Regions from separate parts of the Neobacillus sp. SAB-20_R2A genome, predicted to be linked through region 2. Evidence: predicted binding sites of a transcription regulator. Region 2 holds the regulator's gene; each other region holds the start of a gene.

The links. The regulator Rex, encoded in region 2, represses fermentation and respiration genes when NADH is low (regulators of the CRP and FNR family bind a similar motif). The targets are predictions, from matches to a motif close to TTGTGAAATATTTCACAA.
Region 1: a site for Rex is predicted at 1,171-1,188, ahead of V5M37_RS20345 (nitric-oxide reductase large subunit). Genes of this name have one in related genera too.
Region 3: a site for Rex is predicted at 1,785-1,802, ahead of V5M37_RS18045 (DUF3147 family protein). Genes of this name have one in related genera too.
Region 4: a site for Rex is predicted at 1,596-1,613, ahead of V5M37_RS28290 (cytochrome C). Genes of this name have one in related genera too.

What each region holds. Positions count from the first base shown of each region.
Region 1 is NZ_CP145895.1:4,178,385-4,181,843, reverse strand. It holds gene V5M37_RS20360 (hypothetical protein) at 1-569, opposite strand, end outside; gene V5M37_RS20355 (DUF2249 domain-containing protein) at 583-789, opposite strand; gene V5M37_RS20350 (DUF2249 domain-containing protein) at 814-1,050, opposite strand; gene V5M37_RS20345 (nitric-oxide reductase large subunit) at 1,278-3,459, shown strand, end outside.
Region 2 is NZ_CP145895.1:252,171-255,629, reverse strand. It holds gene V5M37_RS01415 (acyl-CoA dehydrogenase family protein) at 1-581, opposite strand, end outside; gene V5M37_RS01410 (DUF4395 domain-containing protein) at 707-1,132, opposite strand; gene V5M37_RS01405 (redox-sensing transcriptional repressor Rex) at 1,285-1,938, opposite strand; gene moaC (cyclic pyranopterin monophosphate synthase MoaC) at 1,971-2,459, opposite strand; gene V5M37_RS01395 (ABC-F family ATP-binding cassette domain-containing protein) at 2,623-3,459, shown strand, end outside.
Region 3 is NZ_CP145895.1:3,725,331-3,728,789, forward strand. It holds gene V5M37_RS18035 (aldo/keto reductase) at 27-920, shown strand; gene V5M37_RS18040 (DUF3147 family protein) at 977-1,381, opposite strand; gene V5M37_RS18045 (DUF3147 family protein) at 1,397-1,756, opposite strand; gene V5M37_RS18050 (BC1872 family protein) at 1,979-2,284, opposite strand; gene speD (adenosylmethionine decarboxylase) at 2,543-3,459, shown strand, end outside.
Region 4 is NZ_CP145895.1:5,791,505-5,794,963, forward strand. It holds gene V5M37_RS28275 (YojF family protein) at 1-28, shown strand, start outside; gene bshB2 (bacillithiol biosynthesis deacetylase BshB2) at 65-733, shown strand; gene V5M37_RS28285 (Crp/Fnr family transcriptional regulator) at 790-1,533, opposite strand; gene V5M37_RS28290 (cytochrome C) at 1,817-2,266, shown strand; gene nosZ (Sec-dependent nitrous-oxide reductase) at 2,282-3,459, shown strand, end outside.

The DNA of each region.
Region 1 (3,459 bases), 2.0 Mb from region 2:
AACCCCAATAATAGATGGCTTTTAAAGATAGCTTGGTAATGTTCGCCGAGAAATCCCGTTTTCATACTGTAAATCATCGTTATTCCCAAAAATATCGTCATAAATAAGCAAATTAAAGCCGTTCCAACAAAGGCAGTAAGAATATTAGGGTTTGCCTGTGTTCTTAACGTCATTACCATCTGAAATAAGAACATAAAGATTCCAATAAGGGTTATGACACCGGGAATGGCGGCACTTTGTGGTGCTAAATAAAGCATCGCCGCAAAAGAGGTAATCCCTGCTGCGGTTATGAAAAATTGGACAAATCCAAATTTCTCATTCCAAATTTTCGTCAAAAACGCAACTGGAACAAGCTGATACATCGCACCCATCGCCACCATTAAAGCCCAGCCCAGGATTAAGAGGTGGGCTGCCGACCAAATAGCAGGTATGCGGAAAGTTCCATCCGTCATCATATGCCCATTTGCCAACAGCAGAATCTGTGAGGCGATAAGGGCAATTAAACTAAAAAGTATAAATGAAAAAGGTAGTTTAATATTTGTTTCAGTTCCTAAATTCTGAGGAAGCATATGACTCACCTTCCTAGCGGAAGATTTCTATTTTAAAACTTCCGTCTGGTTGTTGTTCTGTTTTTTGTTGATATCCTAATTCTTCAAGCTGTTCATATAGAAACATCGGTCTTCTATCATTAATGATCGTTAAAACTTTCCCTTCGCCTAACTCTTCTAAAGCGGCTAAGGTTCGCATCATCGGCTGCGGAGGTTCGAGGCCGCGATTATCCAAAATCATTACAAATCACACTCCAAATCACTTTTAGCTTTTCTTTGTGAAAACTACTTTCCAATGCTTTTTCTCTAATTCTTCTTCTTCATGGGTAAAGCCCTTTGCCTTTAAGACAGTAAATAGTGGCACCGGCTTAAACGGTGCATGAAGAATGAACACATCTCCATCATTATTTAATTCTTTTACTGCCTCCATAATCTTTTGAAATGGTTCGAGTTTATTCTTTATATCCTCACGCACATCTAGTTCAATTATTCTTTGTCCCATAAAATCAACACCTCTTTAATCGTTTGTTTAATAACATTGTAGCAGTGTAATCCCCTAAGATATGTGATGAGCGTCATAGCTCAATGGATTTTAATGAAAATAGTTCTCAATGTGACAAATTTGTGAAAAAGTATACAAAAAATAATATGTGTGATAAAAGTCACTATTTTGCCTTTTTTTTAGGACTACAATCTTCTCGGATTGATAACCAGAAAGGGATGAAGGAAATGGAAATACAGCGGGGGACACAGCCGAAGAGCGTGGTAAAAGAAAATAAAAACGCACTTTTAAAATCCATTTTAATTATTACCATCTTAATCAGCTTTACCGTTCTGCTTGGCGGCGGCTATTGGATCTTTAAAGAGCAGGCGCCAAGACCATTGGAAGTAACCAATTCGAAAGGTGAAGTTATATTAACGAAAAAATCCATTATGGGCGGACAAGCTGTCTGGCAAAAGTATGGTTTAATGGACTACGGTACCGTTTTAGGACATGGTTCCTATATGGGTCCGGATTATACAGCAGAGTCTTTAAAAATCTATACAGAAGGAATGCAGGCTTTTAAAGCGGAACAGCAATATGATAAAAAATTTGCTTCATTAACTGAAGATGAAAAGCAGATTATCAAAAACCAAGTTATTAAAGAAATGCGCAAAAATCGCTATGATGCGAGTAAAGATACATTAAAGCTGACAGACGCACAAGTAAATGGCCTTGAAAAAGTTAGGGCTTACTATAAGGATATTTTTACAAAAGGCGACGGCTGGGGTTTAAAAGCTAATCTAATCAAAGATTCTGATATACCATCAACAGACCGTGCCTATGTTGACAAAGGTGACCAAATCAAACAAATCTCTGATTTCTTCTTCTGGACATCTTGGCTTTCAAGTACGGTTCGCCCTGGAGACAAAATCACTTACACGAATAACTGGCCATATTTTGAAGACGCCGGTAACCATCTATCCTTTTCCGCTATTTGGTGGAGCGGTGCTAGTGTTACAATCCTAATTTTAATGGTAGGGGTCATCTTATATCTATTCTATCGTTATCAATTTGGTATGCAGGAAGCATATAAAGAAGGAAACTTCCCTCGTATTGATTTGCGCAAGATGCCTGTAACAAGTTCACAGGTGAAAACAGGTAAGTATTTTACGGTTGTATCGGTATTATTCTTTGTTCAATGTATGTTTGGGGCTCTGTTAGCCCACTATTATATCGAGCCAGACAGCTTTTTTGGAATTAAGTGGATCCATGATATTCTTCCATTTAATATTTCCAAAGGCTATCACTTGCAGCTGGCGATTTTCTGGATTGCCACCGCATGGCTGGGTATGGGAATCTATGTTGCCCCGTTAGTTGGCGGTTATGAACCAAAGAAACAAGGTCTTTTAGTTGATATTTTATTCTGGGCATTAGTGGTTCTTGTTGGCGGAAGTATGGTTGGCGAGTGGCTTGGTGCCAATGGAAAATTGGGAAATGCCTGGTTCTTGTTTGGCCATACTGGTTGGGAATATATTGAGCTTGGACGAGTTTGGCAGCTTATCTTAATAGCAGGAATGCTAATCTGGCTGTTTATCGTATTCCGCGGTATTAAAGCAGGGCTTAAGAAAGAGTCTGACAAAGGCGGATTGATACACTTACTATTCTACTCTGCGATTGCGGTACCGGCTTTTTATATCTTTGCCTTATTTATCAACCCAGGTACAAGCTTTACATTTGCCGACTATTGGCGCTGGTGGATTATCCATCTATGGGTAGAAGGTATTTTTGAAGTTTTTGCAGTCGTTGTTATTGGTTTCTTATTAGTTCAATTAGGTCTCGTAACCAAGAAATCAACGGTAAGACAATTATATTTCCAATTAACCCTGCTTCTTGGCAGCGGCGTAATCGGTATCGGACACCATTATTACTATAATGGTTCAGCTGAAGTATGGATTGGTCTAGGCGCAGTCTTCTCTGCATTGGAAGTTATTCCATTGACATTGTTAATTCTTGAAGCTTATGAACAGTACAAAATGATGCGTGACGGCGGTGTCGACTTCCCTTACAAAGGTACGTTCTGGTTCTTGATTTCTGTTGCGATTTGGAACCTTGTCGGTGCCGGGGTACTTGGTTTCTTAATTAATCTGCCAGCGGTAGCCTATTTCGAACATGGACAATTCTTAACACCAACCCATGGACATGCTTCGATGATGGGTGTTTACGGGATGTTTGCCTGTGCAGTACTTCTTTATTCGTTAAGGAATATTGTGAAGCCTGAGGCCTGGAATGACAAATGGCTTAAGATAAGCTGTATTCTGTTAAACATTGGTCTTGCAGGAATGGTCTTCTTGTCCTTGCTTCCAGTTGGATTTATGCAAATAAAAGAGGCATTTTATCACGGCTATGCAGCAAGCCGCGCTTCCTCCT
Region 2 (3,459 bases):
TCAGAACCACCCTGGATTTCTGTCATAAATTGAGCGCCAATGGCAAATTCGCCGTTTAGCCCTTCTTTTGTATGATGTAATATATCTTGAAGTTCTGGATATTCTTCATCCGGAAATTGGTCAAGCAAAGCCACTAAACCATGTGTACATGTCAGCGGACAGGTCACTCCTGCCTCACCCAGCTGATGGATCAGCATTCTTTTCACAAAGCTTTCCCAAGGTGTCATGTTACTGGAAAAAAGACCTTCTTGGAAAATTTCATTCTCTAATTGATGAACTTCTTGAGGACGAACAATCCGGTCAATCCGATGATTAAAAGCATCAAAGTGAAGCATATAGGGGCGGACTTCCGGTCTGGCAATTCTTTCGGCTAACCGGTTCCATTTTGCAGATACTATTCGTGAAAAGGATAATAGTTTTTCGTGGATTTGGCTGTGCTGAGAACCCGTAAATTTCTTGACCGCTTTTTGTAAAAAAGGTTCATCACGGTACCAATCAAGGTTGTCACGTTTTTCGAGAAATTCATCAAAGCTGTAAGAATTTTTTCCTCCTGCTTCTGTCTCTTGGGAAACAAGCTTCATAAAAACGCCACTCTCCTCATGAATGATAATTCATAATTTTCAATTTAATTTTAAATGTAAGGATATGGAAGCGTCAAATATAAGCAGAAAAACAAAAAAGAGGCTGAATAATTCAGACCTCTTCATTATTGGTGCGCCCTTCTATAACGGTATTGGTTCCACTGAAAATGAATAAAGCATCCGATGCAAAAACCTAGAATGGCCACAAAGGCAGCCACCGCGACAAGAATCGTGACCACATAGCCAACACCATTCCATCCCAGCAGGAATCCTACAAATCCAATTCCCAAACACGATACGGCAATTTTTTGATTAAATTGCTGCTGCTCCCAATCCTCAGGGATATAAGCCTTTGGGTCCTTTCTTAAAAATAGTTTTGCTATTTGCATAATCGGATTAAATCCGAATAAAAGACCAGACATACCGGCAACAAATGGCACTAACAAAAACCATTCCTGTCCGGATAACCATGTTAACACAACACTTAAAACAATTGTCCACTGGTTTATTTTCACGAGCGGACGTGGGATTGAACGAACTGTTTCTGTCATTTTAATCCCAACCTTTCCTATTGGATTACAATAATTACTTGTGTAATCATTTTACCCGCTTCAACTCCCTTTGTATAGTGATCTGTTTAGGAAAAATGTTTCAAAACGAAAAATGGGCCTCTCACCATTTTGGCGAGAAGCCCATTGATTATTTATTCTTCTACTTCGTCGTTTGGATAATGCTTTAAAAAGTAAACAAGTGATTGCAGCTCCACCGCCAGGTCAATATGATGCACGCGAATCGATGAAGGTACATTCAGTCTTGCTGGAGTAAAATTTAAAACCCCTTTTACGTTCGTTTTCACAAGTTTATCTGTGATTTGCTGAGCAACCGGAGCAGGCACCGTCAAAATCGCCACCGAAATATTTTCATCGATCAAATACTGTTCTATATCGTCCATCGAATAAACGGGAACATCGCCTATCGAACCGCCAATTTTTCCGGGGTCCACATCGAAGGCGCAAGCGATTTTTGTATTATTATTTTTTAAAAAATTGTAGTGTAAAAAGGCTGTGCCGAGGTTACCCACCCCGATTAACGCTACCTTTGTTAATTCATCTTGATCAAGAGTTTTTCGGAAAAACGATAACAAATAGGTTACGTTATAGCCGTACCCCTTTTTCCCAAGGGCCCCGAAATAAGAGAAATCCCTGCGAATAGTGGCCGAGTCCACCTTTACTGCTTCACTCAATTCTGCAGATGACACCCTCTGCTTGCCAGAAGAATGAAGGTTTTGTAAAAATCGATAATATAAGGGCAGACGCTTTGCTGTTGCCTGTGGTATTTTCATCGTTTCATTGGACATATTTCTCCCACCCTTCAATTTTAATGGATATATTAGATTTCTCTTCTAAAATCACCGTTTTTGCCGCCGGTTTTTTCCACCAGAAAGGTTGGTCCAATCACCATCCCTTTATCAACTGCCTTACACATATCATAGACGGTCAGGGCACAAACAGAGGCGGCTGTTAGCGCTTCCATCTCAACCCCCGTACTGCCTTTGGTTTTAACTGATGCAGTTATATGCAGTGTATACTGTTCCTGCCCGGCCTGCTCCCACGAAAAACTAATATTGATACCTGTTAATGGAATCGGGTGGCACATTGGAATGATATCCCATGTCTTTTTCGCTGCCATCACTGCAGCAATCTGGGCAACTGCTAAGACATCGCCCTTTTTCATTTCGTGGTTTGTGATTTTTTCATAAATTTCAGTGCTTACTGTTATGCTAGACTGGGCAATTGCCGTACGTGCCGTTTCCGGCTTATCGCTGACATCGACCATCTTGGCCCGGCCTTCTTCATTAAAATGAGTAAATTCAGCCATAAAAAAAATCCTCCTACAAAAAATAATACAATATTTTTATGTCCATGTGTGTGAAACTTTGAACTATCAGTATATTTTTTTATAATACCATTAAAAACTTCACTTCATTGCCGACATTCGGGTAATACGGTAAACTAGTCGTAAGGTAATAGAGGTGAAAAAAATGATTTTATTACAGGTTAACCAACTACAAAAATATTATGGTGCTGAACTTATTTTATCGAATATAAAACTGGAATTACAAACCCGTGACCGTGTTGCCCTTGTTGGACGCAATGGAGCGGGGAAATCAACGTTATTGAAAATCATCGCCGGCGAAATGGGCCATGACGGCGGGGAAATCATCAAACCAAAGGATGTTACCGTTGGTTATTTGGCGCAAAATACGGGTTTGGAGTCCAATTTGTCCATTTGGGAGGAAATGCTGACGGTTTTTGAGAACCTGCAGGCGATGGAAAAATCGCTCCGGAAGCTGGAGAAGCAAATGGCCGATCCTGCTGTTTTCGGGGACCCAGGAAAATACGAGCGGGTATTAAAGGAATATGATGAATTGCAAATAAAGTTTAAAGAGCAAGGCGGCTATCAGTATGAAGCCGATATCCGCTCTGTATTGCATGGGTTAAATTTTTCCGATACTACGTTAATGATTTCAAGTCTAAGCGGCGGACAAAAAACGCGTCTTGCGCTAGGCAAACTATTGCTGACAAGACCTGATATTTTAATTTTGGACGAGCCAACCAACCATTTGGATATCGAAACCCTTTCCTGGCTGGAGCAATATCTGCAGGGCTATGATGGCGCAATTTTAATTGTTTCGCATGACCGCTATTTTTTGGATAAAGTGGTTACAGAGGTGTATGAACTATCACGCCGCCTGATTCAGCGATTCACCGGTAATTATAGCACTTATCTTGAGCAGAAAGCTGCCAATTATGAACGCGACATGAAGCTTTATGAAAAGCAGCAGGAGGAAATTGCCGCGTTAAAGGATTTCATCCAG
Region 3 (3,459 bases), 2.5 Mb from region 2:
AGAGGGTCATAAAGGAGGTAGCTTGAATGGTTGAATCTAGGAAAATAGCTGAAATTAGGGAAACCCTAAATAAGCGTGTGATATCCCTCACTGATGGTTCGTCTGTACCGGTTTTAGGGCAGGGAACTTGGAATATGGGCGAAAATAGCCGCGCAAGAGAACAGGAAGTAAAAGCCCTTCAGCTTGGAATTGAACTCGGCATGACACTAATTGATACGGCAGAGATGTACGGAAATGGCGGTACCGAGCAAGTTGTTGGAGAAGCGATAAAAGGACTCAGAGATAGAGTGTTTCTGGTCTCCAAGGTCTATCCTCATAACGCCGGAAAAAATAAAATCGCCGAAGCCTGTGAAAACAGTTTAAAACGGCTGCAAACCGATCATCTTGATTTGTACCTTTTACATTGGCGGGGCCAGATTCCACTTGAGGAAACCATCGAAGGGATGGAGAAACTTAAAATAGAAGGAAAAATTCTGCGCTGGGGTGTTTCCAACTTTGACACAGAAGATATGGATGAATTAGTTGCCTCCGCAAACGGGACAAATTGTATCACCAATCAGGTACTATACCACCTAGGCTCACGAGGGATTGAATTTGATTTGCTGCCGTGGCAAAAGCAGCATCAAATGCCCATAATGGCCTATAGCCCAATCGCCCAGGGAGGTTCCTTAAGAAGACAGCTGCTGCGTGATTCTACCATTCTGGATATTGCCCGCAGTCATAATGTGCAGCCCTTGCAGATTGTGCTAGCCTGGTGTATCCGTTCCAATCAGGTGATTGCCATTCCAAAAGCTGTCCAACCGGAACACGTCATGCAAAATGCGGCGGCTGCTTGCATTGAACTAACAACAGAGGAATTAGCTAGACTTGACGAGGTTTTTCCTGCTCCCGCCAGAAAAGTTCCTCTTGATATTATTTAAAAACGTAAAATGCCAGGCCGCTTTCCTTTTTCGGATGCCGACTGGCATTTTTTCTATTATTTATGATGTCTGAACCGTGCCTCTGCCAACACCATCTTTCTACTAAATGGTTTTATATTTAATTTCTCCCTTAGTGTTGACACCATCACGGAGCTGATCAGCCAAAAAAGCAGACCGAGCAGCATGCTTAGCGGCCAATTATGGGTCAGTTTTAAGAACAGCCAGACAGTCGCTGCACAAATAATGCCGCCAATCATGCCATAAACAGAACCGCCTGCAATTTTCGCTGCGTTCTTCGTTCCGGAAGTAACCCCTGCCATTAAAACGGCCGTAATCATCACAGCCGGAAACGCGGCGAATATTCCCCCTAGGATTTCCCATGGTGAAACCACAATTATTAAATAGCTGGCCATAACGGCGGCCCCGCCAAGTAGAAAACGTAAAAGTAAATCTTTTGTCATTGTTAACACCCTTTCCTAATTGACCGTGATGGCAACCACTATGATAGAAACTGCCAGCCAGCAGCCTAACGCCTCGATGAGTCCTTTTTTCCATCCGTGTTTCTTTAATAGAAGTACAGCCATAATGGCCACGAGTATATTAATTCCCATCCCAACCATGGCTCCTTTTGAGAGCATAATGGATTGGGAAACAAGAGCCTCGCCTTTCAAATCCAGCCCCGCTGTAAGTAATGCCGCTAAAAATACGGCTGGAAAAGCAGCGAATATTCCGCCTGCCTTTTCGCCCAATTTCCTCGCCACAATCGTTGAAGCGACAACTGCCAATCCCCCTAAAATAAATCTTATGAGTAACGCACTAACGGAAAGTCCACCCATCCTTATCACCTGTCCATAATATATATATTTGTGAATGTTTTCACATAATAACTCGATATGTTTATTTTACCCCTTTTTATCCTCAGCTCATGTGAACATTTCATTAACATTTTTGAAGCGCTATCAAGTTCTAAATAGGTACCAAAAGCAAAACGACCGAATGCTTGAAAAATTCGGTCGCTCAAAATACGGGGTCTAGTTTACATAATATAGTTAATTATGCTATAGCCATTCATCCGGAACCGAACTATTATCAGCGATTGCAAAGGCTGCTTCTGTTATGGCCGCCGCTAACGTATTGCCCGTTTCGCATGCATCATTAAAACAAGCTTGGCAGGCACCGTCTGTTTGATATGTAAACCCTAACTCTTTCAATCTTTCAACGATTAGCATCGCGTGCTCCAGGTTTTGCTCGGGTTGAAACTCGTCAACAGGTATAAAAATTCCCTTTTCAAAATCATACCAGCGATCCCATCTATTTAACTTCCAGCCTAGTATTCTGCGCGCAATTATTTCAGTTTTGTTCATAGCACATTACTCCCTATCCTCAATAGATTTTCCTATTTTACCATTTTCATATTCAGAAGCCTGTATCAATTTTCACACATACTAAATTTATTTTGACAATTTATTAACTGTCCTCCAGGCCTTAATATACTGCAGGCGAATATACGTATTTATCACTACCCGAGTTACACTCACATACCTTATTTATGAAAAATTTTTTAAATCAACAATATGAACTCAAAAATAAATCAGAATGGAGAAAGGGATGGAGGTATGGAGATGAAAGGTCAGCACCTCATCGTGGATGCCTACGATTGTCGGGCGGAGCTCTTAAATAACCCTGATGAATTAAAAACCTTGATGCTTGATACCCTCCGTGAGCTGGAATTGGAAATTCTGCTGGCTTGCTTCCATTCCTTTTCACCTCAAGGAGTAACGGGAATCATCGCGATTTCGACCTCCCATTTTTCCATTCATACCTGGCCCGAATACGGGTATGCAGCCTTTGATTTATATACCTGCTCCCCTCAGGATACCTGGCCTGTTTTAAAAAAATTCCTTAGAAAAATCGGTGCCGGGCGGGCCACCGCTATTGAAATTGAAAGAGGGATGGAAAGGAAGATTTCTCCTATATATTCAAAAGAGCCACATCCGAGGCTGACAGCCAGCAGGCGCCCGGGAAATGCATGGGACATGAAAATTCTTAAAGAAATCAAGAATGGCGGGCACCATATCCTTTACCAGGGTTCGAGTGAGCGTAATGACATTTTGCTTGTCGAGGCAAAGGACCTGCGATTGTACCTAAATGAAGAATTCCAGTTTTCTTCGCTGGATGAAAGACATTACCACGAGGCATTGGTCCTGCCAGCAATGGAACTCGCAAAATCCAGGAAACGGGTTCTGATTTTAGGCGGCGGGGATGGCCTTGCTGTTAGGGAGGTCATCAAATATCATGATGTCGTTCATATCGACCTTGTTGAAATTGACCCGATGATTATTAAGCTGGCGGCAAATGAACCGGCATTTGTTGATGTGAATGAAGGTTCGTTAAAGGATAACCGCCTGCAGATGCATATTATGGATGCGAAGCAGTACTTACTGGGGGAAATGAAGGGATATGACGTCATCATTATTGATTTTCCAGATCCTGTCGACCCTGAAACCAGCTTATTATACACGAAAGAGTTATATGAGCA
Region 4 (3,459 bases), 390 kb from region 2:
GGAAATCAGCCCGATTCCCTTTGAATAGTGGTTTCATGCGTCAGTCCTGAAAGGAGAATGTAAAATGGAAAAAGAACGCCATGTCCTAGTTGTCTTTCCACATCCGGATGATGAGGCATTTGGAGTATCCGGGACAATAGCCACCCATATCAAAAATGGCACCCCTGTTACTTACGCCTGCTTAACCCTTGGGGAAATGGGCCGCAATATGGGGAATCCACCATTTACCAATCGGGAAAATCTCCCGAAAATCAGAAAAGCGGAACTAAAGGAAGCTGCCCGTGCTTTAGGCATCCAAGATTTACGCATGCTCGGCTACCGCGATAAAACTGTAGAATTTGAGGATGAAGAAAAGCTGGCCGACGTTATGTCCGCCTTGATTGATGAACTGAATCCTTCTTTGGTTATCACCTTTTATCCCGGCTATGCTGTGCATCCCGACCATGACGCCACCGGCGCGGCCGTCGTCCGCGCTGTCGAAAGGCTTCCTGAAGCCGCACGGCCAACCTTACACTGCGTTGCCTTCTCGAACGATTGTATTGAAAAACTTGGTGAAGCTGACATCATTAATAATATCAGCCCTGTCGCCGAAATAAAGCTTGCCGCCATCAAGGCACACCGCTCGCAAACGGAGCAAATGTTTGCCGACGTGTCCGAAAAACTAAAAAACCAAGACCCACAAATTATGGTCTGGATCAACAACGAGCGCTTTTGGACGTACAAATTTGATTAAATATATAAAGGGACCCGTCATCTCCACTTTTAGAATGGTGACAGGTCCCTTTCCTTTTAATATTCTTTATGGAGCAGCGTGCAGAATTTGCACCAGTCAAGGATGATGATTTTCCGCGATTTCAAATCAATCATTTCCTCTTTTTTAAGTTTGGAGAAGACACGGCTGATGCTTTCACGCGAGGTGCCGACGACGGTGGCAAATTCCTGTACGGTTAATGGTATTTCAACTTCCCAGCGTTTGAAGTCTGGGTTAAACTTCCGTCCGAGCCGCTCCAGCATCTTTACCGTTTTTGCATAAACATCGAGCAAAACCACATCCCTTAACTGTGAGGTCATTTCTCTTAAAGCATCGCTCATATAGCGGATCATTTGCATAGAAAGCTCCGGATATTGGTAAAGATCCTGCTCGAGCTCTTGCTTATCCAAAAAGAACAGCCGGCCATCCTCAAGCATCGTTGCTGTCGCCGGGTAACATTCTTCCTTCCGTGTGAATAAACATGCTTCGGCGAAAATGTCCCCTTGCTGCTTCACACAAACGATAATTTCATTCCCGTTCTCATCCTGTTTGGCGAGCTTAACCGACCCGGAATGAATGAAGAAGACCCCTTTTGCCTTCTCATCCTCTTTGATAATCCGCATCCCTTTTTTCACTTCAAGCGTTTGAATCCGCCTTTCAATGATATTTAGCGATTTCGGGGATAAGTCTTTAAAAATCTCAATTTTTCGAAGTAAGCCTTCTTTGTCGACTTCCTGAATCACTGATAAGTTCGGCTCCAGTAATTTTTTGATGCGCTCCAACCTTCCCACCACCTTTACCTAGCTTATTTTCCTCTAATTGTAAGCTATTTCTCACGTTATAGAAGTGAAAAGGGTCACAATACTATAAATCACAAATAACACATGGGAAAAATGTTTTTCACAGAACGTTCATTTTTTTTAAAACGCTTTAGATATATGCTTTTGGGGTCCTTTCACAGAACGTTCAAAAACCCTTCATTTCGTGTGATGAACGTCACAATTTTAGAAAATGCAAACGATTAGGATGAAACTGTTCAATTGACTAAAAGGAGGGGGAACAAATTTGAAAAAAGCTCTTATTAGTTTTGCCATTAGCCTTGTGCTCGGCTTCGGGCTTGGATATCTAGTATTTGATGTCATCATGGGGAACTCCAGTGACTCAGGAAAGGCACCGCAGACCGCCCAGGCTGTTTCGAAGGAAAAAGCAGCGGATGATTCCAGCAAACCTAAGGAAACAGCCGCAACTTCCAGTGCGAATGACGATAACATCCTTAATAAAAAGGGTTGCCTTGGCTGCCATAGCGTGGAAGCGCTCAACATAAAAGGCGGTGCAGTCGGACCGGATCTTTCCCAAGCCTTTGTAAACGTTGAAGGCAAGCACGGCAAACCAATTGAGGAATTCTTAAAACAGCCTACATCCGCTGTTATGTCAGGTGTTATCGGCAAAAATCCATTAACCGAAGAAGAAGAAAAGCAAGTACTAGACCTGCTCAAGCAGGCATCTGAAAAATAAGGTGGTGTTAACCGAATGAAAAAATGGGTTCCAATCGCATCCGGCCTGCTAGCCGGGTTTGCTGCAGCAACACTGTCGTTCGCTGATTTTTCGTCGAACAACACGAAGACTGAGGCCGCAAACGCCAGCAACAAGAGCAATGCCGAAAAGGTTTATGTACCATTTGGCAAAAAAGATGATTACTATTTATTCGCATCCGGCGGCCACTCCGGGCAAATGTTTATCTACGGTGTGCCTTCGATGCGCAAAATCAGAACAATTCCGGTCTTTTCTCCGGATTCCGCTACTGGCTATGGCTTTGATGAGCATTCCAAGAAAATGATGGGTGACTATACTTGGGGTGACCTTCACCACCCTGCTTTCTCGGAAACAAACGGCGACTATGACGGCAAATGGATGTTTGCCACTGATGTCGGCAACAGCCGTGCTGCAGTCGTTGATTTAAAAACCTTTACAACAAAAGACATCCTTAATGTTCCAAACACAGCCGGCCCGCACTGTGCCGCGTTTGTAACTGAGAATACCGAGTACATGTTCCTGCCTACACGTTTCGCCGTGCCGCTTGGACAACAATATGAATCTCTCGATGATTACAGCCAGAAATACCGCGGTGTGATGTCAGCCGTAACCTTTGACGAAAAGAATGTAAAGCTTAATATCGCTTATCAGGTGGCCCTTCCACCTTGGTCCTATGACCTTTCCGATGCTGGGAAAAAGAGTTCAAAAGACTGGGCTGTGATGACAACCTACAATACGGAAGAAGCAACAACTACAATGGAGGTCAATGCCTCACAGGCTGACCGTGACTACATCGTTCTGTTCAACTGGAAAGAGCTTGAGAAGATGGTCAAGGAAGGCAAGTACGAGGATGTTGGCGGTCAAAAAATGATTTTCCCTGAAAAAGAAAAAGGCGGCATTTATTTAGTGCCGGTTGCCAAATCGCCGCACGGTGTTGACGTAACCCCAGACGGCAAATATTTCATCGCTTCCGGCAAGCTTGCTCCTGCGATGACTGTATTCTCATTCGAAAAAGCCTTTAAGGCCATCGAAAAGAAAGAATTTGCCGGCGACCGCAACGGTATTCCAATCTTAAAATATGAATCCGTAATGGAACGTGAAGTGAACCCAGAAAACGCACTTGGACCACTTCATACACAATTTGATGACAAAGGCATGGCATATACAACCATGTT